Regions from separate parts of the Lysobacter capsici genome, predicted to be linked through region 3. Evidence: riboswitches for the same ligand, from Rfam matches in the RefSeq annotation. Region 3 holds a riboswitch; each other region holds the start of a gene.

Region 1 (5,599 bases), 290 kb from region 3:
CGACCGAACTCAAGAGCGCCGGCCGACACGCGCCCGGCCCGGCGCATTCGCTCCCCGTTTCGCCCCTTTGCGACGCTTTGCCTGAACAGCTGCCTCGGCGCTAACCAGCTGAATAGGCGAGCTTTATGAACGGTTGGCGACCGCTCGTCGGGTCGATGTTGCATCGCAACAAAGCCGGGCCTATGCTGCACCGCACAATCCAGTCGTTCTTCGTCTGGACCCTCACTCAGGAGCTCAGCCATGTACCAGCAATTCAACGAACAGTTCGCCGCCGCTACGCGCCAGTTCGCGGACACGGCCGCTCAGGTCAACCGCCTGGCCCTCGACAACGCCGGCGCCGTGTTCGGTCTGCAGATCGCCGCGATCGAAGAGCGCGTCAACGCGACCTTCGCTTTCTTCGGTGAAGCCGCCGAAGCGCGCGATCCGGAAGCCTTCAAGACCCTGTGGCCGAAGGGCGTGCAGGTCGCTCGCGAAAACGTCGAGCGCGCCGTCAGCACCGGCCAGGAAGCGTTCGGTCGCACCGTGAAGGCCAACGAAGCCATCGCCGAGCTGGCCAAGTCGCAGATCGAAACCTCCGCCAAGGCCACCCAGGCCAACGTCGAGAAGGCTACCAAGGCCGCGACCAAGGCGACCGCTGCGAAGTAATCGCAACCGTCTCTCTCTCCGGCTGGTAACGCGGATACAAAAACCCGGCAGCGCAGGCTGTCGGGTTTTTTGTCGCCTGCGCGAACGTCGCCGTGCGGGTGGGTCGCTGGCGAATGCCTGATCGCCGCGGATCGCGGCCGATCGCCTCGATCGCTTAGATCGCTTCGCTGCCGCGCCTTCGACGCAGGGAAACAACCGTGCGGCTGTCGCCCCGCAAGATTCCGGGACCGAAACGCGAACCGCTCATTCGAACTCGCCGCATCCCAGGTTCGCAGCCAACCATCGCAACGCTCAACTTCGCGCGACCCGCATCGCGGATGCCGCGTTTTCAGAACACCGGCGTGAGCAACCCCGCCATCGCGCCCGGATCGGGCGACGGCAAATACGGCAACCGGCCCCAGCACGGCACCGGCAGGCGCCGGCACAGGATCCGGAAGTTTTCCTCGGCGCTCGCCATGTGCGGATCGATGCCGTTGGCGATCCAGCCGACCAGCCGCGCGCCGTCGGCCTGGATCGCGCGCGCACTCAGGCGGGCGTGGTTGATCGCCCCCAGGCGCATGCCGACCACCAGCACCACCGGCAGGTCCAGTGCGCGCACCAGGTCGATCTGATCGAGCTCGGCGCTGATCGGCGCGGCCCAGCCGCCGACGCCTTCGACCACGACTGTATCGGCCTGCGCCGACAGCCGCGCATACGCCTGCTGGATCGGCGCGAGCGCGATCTCGACCCCGGCCAGCGCGGCGGCGATCTCCGGGGCCAGCGGTTGCGGCAGCGCGTAGGGATTGACGTCGTCGTAGCGCGGGGTCGGCGCACTGGCCGCCTGCAGCAGCAGCGCGTCCTCGTTGCGCCAGCCCTCGGAGGTGGCGTCGCAGCCGCTGGCGACCGGCTTCATGCCGACCGCGCGCGCGCCCAGCGAACGCAGGCAGTGCAGCAGCGTGGCGCTGGCCAGCGACTTGCCGATGCCGGTGTCGGTGCCGGTGACGAACACACCCTTGGGCATCGGGCCGCGCGGAAGTCGGAGGGAGTCGGTCATGCGGAAGCGCCGGGGCCTAAGACAGGAGGTTGGACAGGTGGAGCAAGGCGGCGAAGATGTGGGCTGCGCGGGCGTTCAAGTCACCGTGGATGTGACTCATCTCGCGCTTTCCAGCGATGCCAGCCGGCCATGGTAGTCGCGGCAGGCCCCGCTGTTACACTCCCTGAATGTTTACAGCCTCCACACTTTCGGGCGGAAAGCCCGAGCAGTACGCCCAGTTGATCGATCAGGCACGCGGCCTGCTCGACGGCGAGCGCGACCGCGTCGCCAACGCCGCCAACCTGTCGGCGCTGGTCAACCAGGCGTTGCCGGAGCTCAATTGGGTCGGCTTCTATTTTTACGATGGCACCGAATTAGTGGTCGGACCGTTCCAGGGCCTGCCGGCCTGCGTGCGTATTCCGCTCGACAAGGGCGTGTGCGGCGCGGCGGCCTCGAGCCGCCAGACCCAGCGCGTCGCCGACGTCCACGACTTCCCCGGCCACATCGCCTGCGACGCGGCCTCGCGGTCGGAGGTGGTGGTCCCGTTGTTCAAAGGCGAGCGGCTGATCGGCGTGTTCGATCTCGACAGCCCGGTGCCGAACCGGTTCGATGCCGACGACCAGGCCGGCCTGGAAGCCCTGGCGCAGGTTTACCTGGAGTCGGTGGCATGACCGCGGCACCCAAGATGCGCAATATCGGCCCGAAAAGCGCGGCCTGGCTGCGCCAGGTGGGTCTGCGCACGCACGAAGATATTGCCGCGATCGGCACGGTCGAGGCGTTCATGCGGGTCAAGCGCGCCGGCTTCAAGCCGACCTTGAACCTGCTTTACGCGATCGAAGGCGCACTGCTCGACTGCCATTGGCAGGAGATCAGCGACGAACGCCGCCAGGAGCTGATCCTGGCCGCCGAAGCGGCGACCGCGCTGCTGCCGGCGCCGCGCAACAAGCCGGCCGCCGCGCCGGTGCATACGACCATGCATGCCGAGGAACGGCACGAGGACGCCTCCGCGTACGACGGCGGTCCGGCGGCGCATGACGACGACGATGCGGTCGGCGGCGATGAGCGGCACGGCGATCAGGACGGCGAAGAACGGCACGATTGAGATCGGCCGGTTGGGTCGGCTTTGAGGTGCGAGGTATCGGTCAGCGGCCGATGCGGCATGGCGGCGTTGACCGTCGCCTGACCCGCCAGCGCAAGCGCCCTCATCCGCCCTTCGGGCACCTTCTCCCGCGCAGGAGAAGGGAGCTTCGGTGAGCTTGCTGAGCGCCTGGCGGTCCCCCAAGCCCGAATGCTCCAGCGGCAGAGCCTCCACCCAATCTCGCGTTACCGAGCCCCTCTCCCGCTTGCGGGAGAGGGGTTGGGGTGAGGGCCGCCCGGACTTTGCCCCCCGCATCGCGTAGACTGCGCACCGCTTCAAGGTGACCCCACGGCTTGCGCCGCCGGGGTTGAAACGGGAAGCCGGTGACACGCCCTCCTCCGATCGGACGAGCCGGCGCCATTCCGGCACTGCCCCCGCAACGGTAAGCCAGTCAGATCGCGGCATCCGCCACTGTGCAAGGCACGGGAAGGCGCCGCGACCGGAGTCGACCCCGCGTCGGCCCGCTGGCGAGTCCGGAGACCGGCCTTGGGGTGCTACAGGTTGCGATGCGGAGGGCATCGCGGCGGCTGTTGCACTTCGTGCGCCTTCCGCTGCCCGCTCGCCTTCCCCCGCAACCGCCCATTCCGCTGTCGTAATCGCGTGCGCCACGGCGCGCGCGCTGGAGCTTCCCCATGCCGGTTGCAAGTCTGCGTGCCCTGAACCTTTCCTTCGCCATCGCCTGCGCCCTCGCGCTGCCGACCGTCGCGGCCGCGGCGCCCGCCGGCGAGGCCACCGACCTGGACGAAGTCGTCGTCACCGCCAACCGCACCGCGGTCAGCGTCAACGACCTGCTGACCCCGGTCGAGGTGCTCGATCGCACCGACATCCAGCGCAGCCAGGCACGCGATCTGAACGATCTGCTGCGCGGCCGCGCCGGCATCACCCTCGCCAACCAGGGCGGCGCCGGCAAGCTGACCACGCTGTTCCTGCGCGGCAGCGAATCCGACCACGTGCTGGTGCTGGTCGACGGCATCCGCATCGGTTCGCCGACCTCGGGCCTGGCCGCGCTGCAGGACCTGCCGCTGGAGCTGATCGACCGGATCGAAATCGTGCGCGGCCCGCGTTCGAGCCTGTACGGCGCCGACGCGATCGGCGGCGTGATCCAGGTGTTCACCAACCGCGAGCAGCAGGGCTTCGCCCCGCGCATGCACGTCGGCGGCGGCAGCAACGACAGCATCGAATTCGGCACCGGTTTCGGCGGCCGCAGCGGCCGCGGCTGGTTCGGCGCCGACTACAGCTTCCGCAAGACCCAGGGCATCAACGCCTGCCGCGGCGCCGGCTTCCCGGTGTTCGCCGGCTGCTTCACCGACGAGCCCGACCGCGACGGCTACGAGAGCCACTCGCTGTCGCTGCGCGGCGGCGTCGAAATCAGCGATCAGTGGAGCATCGAAGGCCAGGCGCTGCGCGTGGAAGGCGAAAACCACTACGACGGCGACTTCGGCAACTATTCCGAAACCGTCCAGCAGGTGATCGGCGGCAAGCTCGATTGGCGTGCGTCGGATACGGTGCATGTGCAGCTCAGCGCGGGACGCAATGTCGACGGCTCGCAGAACTACGATCTCAAGAGCCCGGGCGCGTATCCCGGTAGCGTTTCTCCGGGGCAGCGGATCGGCTTCTTCACCACCAATCGCGACAGCGCGACCTTGCAGGCCGATTTCAACCTGTTCGAAGGCCACACGTTGACCGCGGGCTTCGATTGGCTGCGCGACGAGGTCGACAGCAACACCGTGTACGACGAACTCGAACGCGACAACAAGGCCGGTTTCGTCCAGTACCAGGGCCGCTTCGGCAACCAGTCGTTCGAAGCCAGCGTGCGCCGCGACGACAACGAACAGTTCGGCGGCCACACCACCGGCGGCGCCGCGTGGGGCCTGAATTTCGCCGAGCGCTGGCGCGTGACCGCGGGCTACGGCACCGCATTCAAGGCGCCGACCTTCAACGAGCTGTACTTCCCGTTCTTCGGCAACGCCAATCTCAAGCCGGAAGAATCCAAGACCTGGGAACTGGGCCTGGCGTACCGCGGCGATAACTTCAACGCGCGCATCGACGGCTTCGATACCCGCGTCGATCAGCTGATCACCTTCGACTCGGCGATCAACCTGCCCAACAACATCGAACGCGCGCGCATGCGTGGCGCCGAGATCGGCATCGACACCACTTTCGCCGAATGGACCCTGGCGGCGAGCGCGAGCTTCCTCGACACCGAGAACCGGGTCGGCTTCTACCGCGGCAACGATCTGCCGCGCCGCGCCAAGCACAGCGGCCGCATCGACCTGGATCGCGCGTTCGGCAAGTTCCGCATCGGCGCGACCGCGGTCGGTTACGGCTCGCGTTACGACGATGTCGGCAACAGCAGCCGCGTCGGCGGCTACGGCACCTTCGACCTGCGCGCCGAGTACGCGATCAGCGACGCGCTGAGCCTGCAGGCGCGCGTGGCCAACGTGTTCGATCGCGAGTACGAAACCGTGTCGTACTACAACCAGCCCGGCCGCGAGTGGTTCGTGACCCTGCGTTACGCGCCGAAGAACTGAGGTCCCGCGCATCGGCCGCCGCATGCCGGCCGATGCGCTGTTCCACCTCGCGGCAAGCTCGCAACGACAAAGGCCCGGCATTGCGCCGGGCCTTTCGTCTTTGCGATCGTCCACGAGCGCTTGTTGTTTCATCGATGACCGCGACGCGATGCCTGCCGAGCGCATCGCACCGCGCACTCAAGTCGGCCGAACTCCGCACTGCACCCAGGCATTGCCGGCGATGTCCGCGCCCACGCCGACCATGCCGTGGCGCCAGCGTCCGTCGTCCGGGCC
Region 2 (5,599 bases), 1.5 Mb from region 3:
GCCGGCGGAAAAGAACTTCTCGCCTTCGCCGGTGATCACCAGCGCGTATACGTCGCGCTGCGCGTCCAGATCGCGGACCAAGTCGCGCAGGGCGGCGAGGCTGTCGCGGGTCCAGGTGTTGGCCGGCGGGTTGCTCAGGGTCACGATGGCGGTGTGGCCGTCGATCTCCAGCGTCAACCCGGTGTAGGACTTCTCGGCAAGACTCATCGCAATTCCTCGTCGGTGTTGAGCAGATGGCGCGCGATGATCACGCGCATGATTTCGTTTGTGCCTTCCAAAATCTGGTGGACCCGGCAGTCGCGCAGCAGGCGTTCGATCGGGTATTCGCGGATGTAGCCGTAACCGCCGTGGATCTGCAGCGATTCGTTGCAGATCGCGAAGCCCGCATCGGTGGCGAAACGCTTGGCCATCGCGCACCACACGGTCGCGTCGTGACTGCCCGCGTCGACCTTGCGCGCGGCGGTATGCACCATCTGGCGCGAGGCGATCAGCTGCGTGGCCATGTCGGCGAGCTTGAACTGCAATGCCTGGAACTCGGCGAGTTTCTTGCCGAACTGGCGACGCTCGCCCATGTAGCGCCGCGCCGCGTCGAGCGCGCCCTGGGCCGCGCCGAGCGAACAACTGGCGATGTTCAAGCGCCCGCCGTCCAGGCTCTTCATCGCGATCTTGAAGCCGTCGCCTTCGCGGCCGAGCAGATTGCGCGCCGGCACCCGCACGTCGACGAAGCTGATGCCGCGGGTGGGCTGGCTGTTCCAGCCCATCTTCTCTTCCTTGCGCCCGTAGGTGATGCCGGCGCTGTCGGCGGCGACCGCGAACGCGCTGATGCCGCGCGCGCCCTCGCCGCCGGTGCGCGCCATCACCACCAGCACGTCGGTCGATCCGGCGCCGGAAATGAAGGCCTTCGCGCCGTTGAGCACGTAGTGATCGCCATCGCGCACCGCGCGCGTCTTCAGCGATGCCGCGTCCGACCCGGCGCCCGGCTCGGTCAGGCAATACGACGCCAGCCGTTGCCCGCTGGCCAGCGATGCGCCCCATTCGCCGCGCACCGCGTCGTTGGCGTGCGCGGTGAGCATCCACGTCGCCATGTTGTGGATGCTGATGAAGGCCGCCGTCGACGGATCGACCGCGGCCAGTTCCTCGAACACGATCGCCGCGTCCAGCCGGGTCAGGCCCGAGCCGCCGGCGGCTTCGTCCACGTACAGGCCGCAGAACCCCAGTTCGCCGGCCAGCGCGATCGCTTCGCGCGGGAACACGCACTGCGCATCCCAATGCGCGGCGTGCGGCGCCAGTTGCGCGAGCGCGAAATCGCGCGCCGCGTCGCGATAGGCGGCCTGTTCTTCGCTCAGTCCGGTCGGCGCGGCCGCGGTGGCCTGCCAGTGCATGACCGCGGCCATCACTTGAGACTGATCGTGGTGTTGACGCCGTGGCCCTGGGTCTCGTCGTCGAACCAGCGCGCGGTGACGGTCTTGGTCTGGGTGTAGAACATCACCGCCTGCTTGCCGTACGCGCCCAGATCGCCGAGCTTGGACGCGCGCGAACCGGTGAACGAGAACAGCGGTACCGGCACCGGGATAGGCAGGTTGATGCCGACCTGGCCGATGTCGATCTCTTCCTGGAACTTGCGCGCCGCCGCGCCGGACTGGGTGAAGATCGCGGTGCCGTTGCCGTTGGGATTGGCGTTGACCAGCGCGATCGCGTCGTCGAGCGTGTCGGCTTCGAGGATCACCAGTACCGGGCCGAAGATTTCCTCGTCGTAGATGCGCATGCCCGGCTTGACTCCGGAGAACACGGTCGGGCCGATGAAATTGCCTTGTTCGTACCCGGGCACCGACGGCTTGCGTCCGTCGAGTTCCAGGCGCGCGCCCTGCTCCACGCCCGAGGCGATCAAGGCTTCGACGCGCTCGCGCGCGGCGCAGGAAATCACCGGGCCGACATCGGTGCCCGGCTCGGTGCCGGCGTTGACTTTCAGCGTTTTGGCCTTCGCGACCAGATCGCCAATCCAGTGCCGCGCCTCGCCCACCATCACCGCGGTCGATGCGGCCATGCAGCGCTGCCCGGCCGCGCCGAACGCGGCGCCGGCCATGGCGTTGAGGGTCTGTTCCTTGTTCGCGTCGGCCAGCACGACGGCGTGGTTCTTCGCGCCCATCATGCACTGCACGCGCTTGCCGGCCAGCGAAGACCGTTGATAGACGTGGGTGCCGACCTTGGTCGAACCGACGAACGACACCGCACGGATGTCGGCGTGATCGCAGATCGCGTTGACCACGTCCTCGCCGCCGTGGACGACGTTGAGCACGCCCTTCGGAATGCCGGCCTGCAGCGCCAGTTCGACCAGGCGCATGGTCACCAGCGGGTCCTGTTCGGACGGCTTGAGCACGAAGGTGTTGCCGGTGGCGATCGCCATCGGGAACATCCACAGCGGGATCATCGCCGGGAAATTGAACGGGGTGATGCCGGCGCACACGCCGAGCGGCTGCAGCAAGGTGTAGGTGTCGACGCCGCCGGCGACGTTGTTGGCCAGTTCGCCCAGTTGCAGGTTGCCGATCGCGGCGGCGTGCTCGACCACTTCCAGGCCACGGAACACATCGCCTTCGGCGTCGGGCAGGGTCTTGCCTTGTTCGGCGGTCAGGATCGCGGCGAGCTCGCTCATGTGCTCGCGGATCAACTGCTGGTATTTGAGGAAGATGCGCGCGCGCGTGCCGATCGCGGTCTTGCGCCAGCTCTTGAACGCCTGCGCGGCCGCGGCGACCGCGGCGTCGACTTCCTCGCGCGTGGCCATCGGCACGCGCGCCAGCACGACCTGAGTGGCCGGGTTGACGACGTCGCGCCATTGGGTGGTGGTGGATTCGACGAATTCGCCGTCGATCAGAAGCTTGACCGTCGCGACCTCGGTCGCAACGCGATGCATTTCGTTCATGCTCGTTCTCCGTAACGCACACCCGCGGATAAGCGGATGTCGCGGAGACGCAAGACAAGGCGAGGCAACGGCGAACGCAGGCCGACTGCATCAGCTCGTCCGGTTGCCCGCCGCAACATCCGAGGAGGACATCGCATGCGATGCCCGCCACGGGCCGGTCTCCGGGCTTGCGAGCGATGCCATCGCATCACCCCGACACCTTCCCGCGCGAACGCAGTGGTGAAACGTCGGGTTTTCTCGCATACCGTTGCGGGGGCAGCGCCGGCCTTGGACGATCCCGTCCGCACCGGCTTCCCGTTTCACCCTGCGCGCCGGTATGGCTTGGCGGCAGGACACCTGTGGCGTGCGCAGTGTAGTGCGGGGGTACGGTGTGGACAAGCTGCGGGGGCGTATGTGGGGGGTGAGGTGCGTTGGCGTGCTGTGCGGTAAATGGGGTTGTCACAAGGACGAGCCGATGTGACCTCGGCGCCATTTTCAGGACGTCATTCCCGCGAAGGCGAGCTTCTCCTTACTTCAGCGAAGCCGAATATCCAGAGACTTCAGCGTCATCCTTCCAGAACGTCATTCCCGCGAAGGCGGGAATCCAGAGAGCTCAAACGTTCTCGCACGAAAGGCGCTGGATTCCCGCGTTCGCGGGAATGACGCTCTTGAAAGATCGTTAGTGTGGTTGTGTAGATACGACTTCGAAAAAGCACGCCCTACTTCGCGCAATCCGAAAGTTTCTTGTCCGCATACCAAACCGCGCGACGCGCCTGGTCGTACGCCATGTCGGCCGTGCGCGGCAGCAGTTGTTCGATCTGGATCGGATCGCCGCCGCGCGCCGCGGCGTACTCGGCGCGTTGCAGGTCGGCCAAGTGAGTCAGCACCGGCGCCACCAAGGTCTTCAAGCGTTGCCGGTCGCAACCCGCGGCGCGCGCTTCCAGTTCGCCGACCCACTTGCGCACGCGCCGGCTGGCTTCGCCCTGCAAGCCGGGCGCTTTCTCGAACGCGATCGGCGCGGCCTTATACGCATCGCCGGTGGCTTCGCTGCCCAGGTCGGAAGGCCGCTCGTGCAAGGCGGGATTGAAACGGATCGGCGGCGGCGGCCGCGCGCGGACTTCCTGCACCTGTTTGCGATGCGGCAGTTTGGCGATCACTCGTTTCAGGCCGGTCTTGAGTTTCTTGGTCGCCACCTCGCTCAAAGTGCCGTCGCTCTCCCACTCGCCGCCGAACACGGTGCCTTCTTCCGGTGCGATCGGATTGCGGCGTTCGAAGATCGCCTGCGCCTGTTTCGCGCCGCGATCGTTCGCGCCACCGGGTGGATCGGTGTCGGGCTTGCGCATCGGGTCCACGGCGACACCCGCGGGCAATACGATCTGTCCGTCGGCGGCGTACAGCCGATTGCTGGCGGGCGGCGTCGTTGGAGTCGGCGGCGGACGGATCGACAAATCGGGTAGCCGCTCGCTGCGAGGCGGCGCGGGATTCGGCGAGGTCGCGGCGCCAGAAGCGCTGCGTTGGGTTGGCGGCGTTGACTGCGTCGGCGGCACGAGCGTGGGTTGTTGCGGCGACGGCGACGGTTGCGTATCGGCGACAAGACGCTCGATATAGATCACATCGAGTTCCGACGCAGTGGGCGTCAGCTCGGGCATCCGGAACAGCAGCCAGCCGCTGAGCAGGCAAAACGCGAGGGCGATCAGCACGGCGGCGACATGGACGAAGAAGTCCTGCGGAAGCGCTGCCTTCTTCATTCGTCCTTCGCCGTGGGCGGGTGTGATGGATGCGTCATTGCGAACGCGGGTACGCGTAACCGGCCTCGATGCGAAGCGCATCGCGGACCAGCGGGTTTTCTATCGGTGGATGCTCCGCACACACGCTGCGACTCGCACAACCGCACGCCGAGGCGGCGATCGCTGTGCGCACAGCGTCATCGATCGCATCCGTTCATTCAGGCGTCCGGCATGACCTTCGACGGTTTGCAACATCGATGCCGCGCGACTGACCGGCCGCGATCGTCGGTGCCGCCTTCATCGATCAGCGAACATGACGATACAGAGCAAGGCGCCCGGCAGAGAATAAAAATTCCGTTGGCAGGCGATCGATTCGCATGTGCCGTGTGGCATCCATTCACTATTCGTCGACGGCGGACGAACGTCTGCCGGCGCGATCGTCGTGAAGGTCCGTCGTGAGCGGCGCGCAATGCCGACGACGAGCCGGACTGAATCCACGCAGGCGGATCACGCAGGCGGGCCATGCTGGAAAGCCGCGATACGCCGGCTCGGCGGCCTTCGGCGGCATTGCGCCGGCCGTTCCTATCGACGCGGGCAGTTGTCGCATGCGCGCGATCGGCGAATCGCAGATCGATCCGACATCGTCTCCTGGCGCCGTCGCCCGATACGCGCGGCGCCCCGTCTGCCGCCTTACTTGCGCCGGAACGCCGGCACCAGCGCGCCTTCGGCCAGCTTGCCGTTGGCCTTCCACACCACCGTCTGCGACGGAAACTCGCCGCTGCGCACCTGCGCGGTGACCTTGCCCGCCAGCAATTTGCCCACGCCGCCGGCCGAGGGATTCCAGGCGAAAACACCTTCGCGGCCGTACCAGACCACCGGGGTGGTGCTGTCCAGGCGGCGGTCGGGGCACAGGGCGATTTTGCGTTCTTCCAGCGCCTTGAGCGACGCGGCCGGCACCGCGGTGACGCCGGGGCGG
Region 3 (5,599 bases):
AATTCCACCGGCACCAGCTCGGGCTTCGGCGTCGCCGCGACCGGCGCGCTGACCGTGGTCTTGGCGATCTTCGTGGCCGGACGCGAACGCAGGTAATACGTCGTCTTCAGGCCCTTCTTCCACGCGTACATGTACATCGAGCTGAGCTGGCCGATGTTCGGGCTCTCGATGAACAGGTTGAGCGACTGGCTCTGATCGATATACGCGCCGCGTTCGGCGGCCATGTCGATCAGCGAGCGCATCGGCAGTTCCCACGCGGTGCGGTAGACCTGACGCAGTGCATCGGGCACTTCGGTCACCGACTGGATCGAGCCTTCGGCCATCTTGATCCGGTCGCGCATCTCGGCGGTCCACATGCCGAGCTTCTTGAGTTCCTCGACCAGGTACTTGTTGACCACCAGGAAGTCGCCCGACAGCGTTTCGCGCTTGAACAGGTTCGATACCTGCGGCTCGATGCACTCATAGCAACCAGCGATGGACGCGATGGTCGCGGTCGGCGCGATCGCGATCAGCAGCGAGTTGCGCAGGCCGTGTTCGGCGATGCGCTTGCGCAGTTCGTCCCAACGCTCGGGCTGCGACGGGGTCACGCCCCAGGCCTCGAACTGCAGCTCGCCGACGCTGGCGCGGGTGTCGTCGAACGACGGGTGCTTGCCGTGCTCCATCGCCAGTTCGTTCGACGCCGACAGCGCGTGGAAATAGATCGCCTCGGCGATTTCCTGGGCGAGCTTGCGCGCAGGCTCCGAATCGAACGGCAGGCGCAGCTTGAAGAACACGTCCTGCAGGCCCATCGAACCCAGGCCGACCGGACGCCACTTCAGATTGGCGCGGCGCGCGGTTTCGATCGGGTAGAAGTTCAGATCGATCACGCGGTCGAGCTGGCGCACGGCCAGGCGCACGGTCTCGGCGAGCTTGTCGAAATCGAATGCGCCCTTGCCGTCCTCAAACATCTCGACGTGATGCGAGAGGTTGATCGAACCCAGGTTGCACACCGCGGTTTCGTCCTGCGAGGTGACTTCCAGGATCTCGGTGCACAGGTTCGACAGATGGATGACGTTGCCGTCGCGCAGGGTCTGGTTGGACGCGCGGTTGGACTTGTCCTTGAAGTTCATCCAGCCGTTGCCGGTCTGCGCCAGGGTGCGCATCATCCGGCCGTAGATGTCGCGCGCCTTCACCTTTTTGGCGGTCAGGCCGGCGGCTTCGGCGGCGTGGTAGGCGCGGTCGAAGGCTTCGCCCCACAGGTCGGTCAGCTGCGGCACCTTGGACGGGTCGAACAGCGACCAGTCGGCGTCGGCCTCGACCCGGCGCATGAATTCGTCGGGAATCCAGTTGGCCAGGTTGAGGTTGTGGGTGCGGCGCGCTTCGTCGCCGGTGTTGTCGCGCAGCTCGAGGAATTCTTCGACGTCGGCGTGCCACGGCTCCAGGTACACGCAGGCCGCGCCCTTGCGCTTGCCGCCCTGGTTGACCGCCGCGACCGAGGCGTCGAGCGTCTTCAGCCACGGCACGATGCCGTTGCTCAGGCCGTTGGTGGAACGGATCAGCGAGCCGCGCGAACGGATGCGCGTGTAGCTCAAGCCGATGCCGCCGCTGAACTTGCTCAGCTTGGCCACGTCCATGTAGCGCTTGTAGATGCTTTCCAGCGAATCGTCGGGCGAGTCGAGCAGAAAGCAGCTCGACAGCTGCTCGTGGGTGGTGCCGGCGTTGAACAAGGTCGGCGACGACGGGATGTAATCGAGCTGGGCCATGCGGCGGTACAGCGCGAGCGCGTCGCTGACGTCTTCGCTCAGCGCGCAGGCGATGCGCAGGAAGAACTGCTGCGGGGTTTCGATGACGGTGCGCGCGGTCGGATGGCGCAGCAGGTAGCGGTCGTACAGCGTGCGCAGGCCGAAGTAATCGAACTTGGCGTCGAGGCTGCGGTCGATCGCGTCGTTGAGCTTGCGCGCGTTGGCCTGGACGAAGGTCACCAGGCGCTCGTTGATCAGGCCCAGCTCATGGCCGCGCTGGATCGACTGCGAGAACGCATGGATCTCGATGCCGGCGACTTCCTTCTCGATCACGCCGGCGAGCAGGCGCGCGGCGAGGCGGCCGTATTCGGGTTCTTCCGCGGTCAGCAGGGCGGCGGTGCGGATCGACAGTTCGTCGAGTTCCTGGGTGGTCGCGCCGTCGTACAGGCCGGAGATGGTGCGGGTCGCCACGCGCATCGGGTCGATCGAATACAGGTTCTCGCCGCTGCGGGTCACCGCGCGCACGATCTTGTTGAGGTCGACCGGTTCGCGACGACCGTTGCGCTTGGTCACGCTCATGGTCAGGTTGGCGGCGGGCGGGGTCAGGGCGAAACCGGGCGCGGCGTCGTGCGCATCGCGGGCAACGGGTTTGGCGGGGGCGGCGGGGGCGTCCGCGACGGGGGCGGCGGACGGGTCGGTTGCGAGCGTGGTCATGAGCGTTACTCCGGGGCGTGGATGCACGGTGCGGAGACGCCGACGCGCCACCGACGACGAACCGCGCGCGCGGCGTCACTGATGGCACGGCCGTGCCCCCGCGGGCGGGAATCTCGGAGCTTGCTGGCTGGGTGTCGCGCGGCCCGAGACGCGAGGTCCGGGACGGCCCGCTCCGCGCATCGCGCCGGAACGGGCGGGCGCGACGGTCGACCGTCGTGCCGCGACACCGGCCGTCTTCCTCCGAAGACTCCTTAGGGCCGGGACCGCGCGGTGTGCGACGCGCGGCTGTCGGCAGGTCTTCGGGCTCGGGACCCGGAGCGAGAAACGGGCAAAGAGAAGTGAGCGACGAGGGGTGACCCGTATCTCACTTTTCTTTGCCCGTGTCCCGTTCCTCCTACCAGGATCGCTTCCCAGGCATACCGCCCAGTGCCATGACCCGTTCGTTTCCCATACCGCTGCGGGGCAGCGCCGGCTTCGAAGCGCGCGTGAGCGCGATCCCTACCGGCTTCCCTTTTCAGCCGACCTCGCGATCGGCACCGACGGGCACAACATAGTGTGGTTACGCGATTTCGTCAACGCGATATGTGGTAAATGAATCGTGTATATAAGGAGTGAAGGCAATGCTTCCCTACGCCTCACATCGGTGTAACCTGCCCGCCATAAGGACTGGGGAACTGTGATGGAAGCACTGATTGTCTTGCTGGGACTGGGTTTGCTGCTGGTCCCGGTTCTGCTCATCGTCGCGCTGGTCCAGGTGTCCGGACTGAAATCGCGGGTGAGCGAACTCGAACGCCGCCTCACCCAGGCCGCGCCCGCCCCGTCGGCCCGTCCTGCACAGGTCGCGCGCAACGCCGACGACGAGACCCTGGCCGAGCGCATGGCGCGCGAAGCGCCGCCGCCGTCGCGACCGCAGGCGGCCGTCCCTGATGCCGCCGCCGCGCCGCCCGCGCACGTGTCGCCCGTGCCGCCGCCCACTGCCACCACCGCGGCTTCGCCGCCGCCGTTGCCGCCCACACCTCCGGCCGCCGCGCCGCCGCCGCGCCCGATGCCGCCACGCCGGCCGGCCGCGCCGGTCGAGCCCGACGTGTTCACCCTCGGCGTGCGCTGGGTGCGGCGCTGGTTCACCGAGGGCAACGTGCCGGTCAAGGTCGGCATGCTGGTGTTGCTGGCCGGCGTGGCCGCGTTGCTCAAGTACGCCAGCGACCAGGGCTGGATGCGGGTGCCGATGGAGTTCCGTCAGGCCGGCATCGCGATCGCGGCGATGGCCGGGCTGGTGTTCGGCTGGCGCCAGCGCGAACGCAAGCGCATTTTCGGCCTGAGCCTGCAGGGCGGCGCGATCGGCGTGCTGCTGCTGGTGGTGTTCGCCGCGTTCAAGCTGTACGGCATGATCCCGGCCGGCGCGGCGTTCGCGATCAGCGTGGTGCTGGTCGCCGGCGCCGGGGTGCTGGCGGTGAAGCAGAACGCGCTGGCCCTGGCGGTGTTCGCGATACTCGCCGGTTTCCTCGCGCCGATCTGGCTGTCGACCGGCTCGGGCAACCACGTCGCCTTGTTCGGCTACTACGCCGTGCTCAACGCCGGCATCTTCGCGATCGCCTGGTGGCGCGCGTGGCGCATCCTCAATCTGCTCGGCTTCGTGTTCACCTGGGGCATCGGCAGTTTGTGGGGCGTGCTCAAGTACCGGCCGGAGCATTTTTCGACCACCGAGCCGTTCCTGCTGCTGTTCTTCGCGTTCTACCTGCTGATCCCGGTGCTGTACGCGCGCCGCCGCGCGGCCGGACGCCGCGATCTGATCGACGGCTGCCTGGTGTTCGGCACGCCGCTGATCGCGTTTACCTTGCAGGCCGGGTTGCTCGAAGGCGACCGCATGCCGCTGGCGTTCTGCGCGCTCGGCCTGGGCGCGATCTACGCCGCGCTGGCGTGGTGGCTGCGCCGCGATCAGCGCTTCGTCGCGCTGGCGACGCCGTACGCGCTGCTGGCGGTGGGTTTCGCCACCCTGGCCGTGCCGCTCGCGCTCGCCGCCGAAGCCACCGCCTGCGTGTTCGCACTGGAAGGCGCGGCGCTGATCTGGCTGGGCTTGCGCCAGCAACGCTGGTTGCCGCAGATGACCGGCATGGGCTTGCAGGTGGCCGCGGCGCTCGCCTTCATCATCGGCGCCAGCGATTCGGTCTGGGACGGCGACACGCCGCTGCTCAACGCCAACTTCGCCGGCGCGCTGCTGATCGCGCTGGCCGGTTTCGCCAGCGCCTGGAGCTACCGGCGCAGCGCCGACCGCACGCCGGCCGCGCTGTTCTACCTGTGGGGCATGGCCTGGTGGCTGGCGGCGACGGGCAGCGAGATCGCCGACTTCGTCGCCGACCGCAACAGCGCCGATGCGGTGCTGATGCTGGTCGCGTTCACCGGCTGGATCGCTTCGGAAGTATTCCGTCGCCACGACTGGCGCGCGCTGTCGGCGACCAGCACCCTGGCGATGCTCAGCGGCCTGCCGCTGGTGTTCATCCAGATCGATCAGCACCAGCAACCGTTCGCGGCATTGGGCTGGCTGGCCTGGGCGCTGTACGCGGCGTTCGGCGGGCGTAGCCTGCTCAACCTGCGCGAGCGCGCCGGCAGCGAACTCGCGGTCGCGCATCTGGGCTGGTTGTGGTCGTGGGCTTTGGTGCTCGGTCTGAGCCTGTTCCGCTTGTTGCGGATGTCGGTGGACGACGGCGTGGCCAATTTCGGTTCGGGCTGGACCGCATCGGCGTTGCTGCTGCCGATCTTGATCATGGCCGCGCTGACCTTGTGGCGGCCGAACCTGATCGCGCAGCCGCTGGCCGCGCGGTTCGGCCAATGGCGCTCGGTGGCGATGGCGTTGTTCGTCGCCGCGCTGGTGGCGGTGATCGCGCTGGCCTTGACGACTCCGGCCAACCCGCATCCGTTGATGTGGCTGCCGTTGCTCAATCCGTTGAGCCTGATGCAGCTGGCGACGCTGGTGGTGGTCGGCGCGTGGCTGGCCTCGCCGATGATCGACCCGACGGTGCGCGCGCGCCGCGTGCCGGTGCTGGCGGTGGCCGGCTTCGTGCTGATCACCGTCGAGGTGCTGCGCAGCGCGCACTTCTGGGGCCAGGTGCCGTGGGACGCGTCGATGTTCTCGACCAGCCTGGTGCAGACCAGCCTGACCGTGGTCT

What was found. A riboswitch is a leader RNA that binds a small molecule or an ion and turns the genes downstream of it on or off. The one in region 3 is predicted to bind cobalamin.
Region 1: it holds a riboswitch for cobalamin, as region 3 does, so the genes downstream of both, btuB (TonB-dependent vitamin B12 receptor) here and KME82_RS04860 (ribonucleoside-diphosphate reductase subunit alpha) in region 3, are expected to answer to the same signal.
Region 2: it holds a riboswitch for cobalamin, as region 3 does, so the genes downstream of both, KME82_RS11740 (CoA-acylating methylmalonate-semialdehyde dehydrogenase) here and KME82_RS04860 (ribonucleoside-diphosphate reductase subunit alpha) in region 3, are expected to answer to the same signal.

What each region holds. Positions count from the first base shown of each region.
Region 1 is NZ_CP076103.1:911,225-916,823, reverse strand. It holds gene KME82_RS03700 (phasin family protein) at 241-645, shown strand; gene bioD (dethiobiotin synthase) at 974-1,645, opposite strand; gene KME82_RS03690 (GAF domain-containing protein) at 1,846-2,328, shown strand; gene KME82_RS03685 (TfoX/Sxy family protein) at 2,325-2,759, shown strand; cobalamin riboswitch at 3,057-3,298, shown strand; gene btuB (TonB-dependent vitamin B12 receptor) at 3,443-5,326, shown strand; gene KME82_RS03675 (hypothetical protein) at 5,504-5,599, opposite strand, start outside.
Region 2 is NZ_CP076103.1:2,739,972-2,745,570, reverse strand. It holds gene KME82_RS11750 (enoyl-CoA hydratase) at 1-207, opposite strand, end outside; gene KME82_RS11745 (acyl-CoA dehydrogenase family protein) at 204-1,382, opposite strand; gene KME82_RS11740 (CoA-acylating methylmalonate-semialdehyde dehydrogenase) at 1,394-2,908, opposite strand; cobalamin riboswitch at 3,053-3,272, opposite strand; gene KME82_RS11735 (hypothetical protein) at 3,616-4,644, opposite strand; gene KME82_RS11730 (hypothetical protein) at 5,314-5,599, opposite strand, start outside.
Region 3 is NZ_CP076103.1:1,198,565-1,204,163, forward strand. It holds gene KME82_RS04860 (ribonucleoside-diphosphate reductase subunit alpha) at 1-2,300, opposite strand, end outside; cobalamin riboswitch at 2,709-2,991, opposite strand; gene KME82_RS04865 (DUF2339 domain-containing protein) at 3,115-5,599, shown strand, end outside.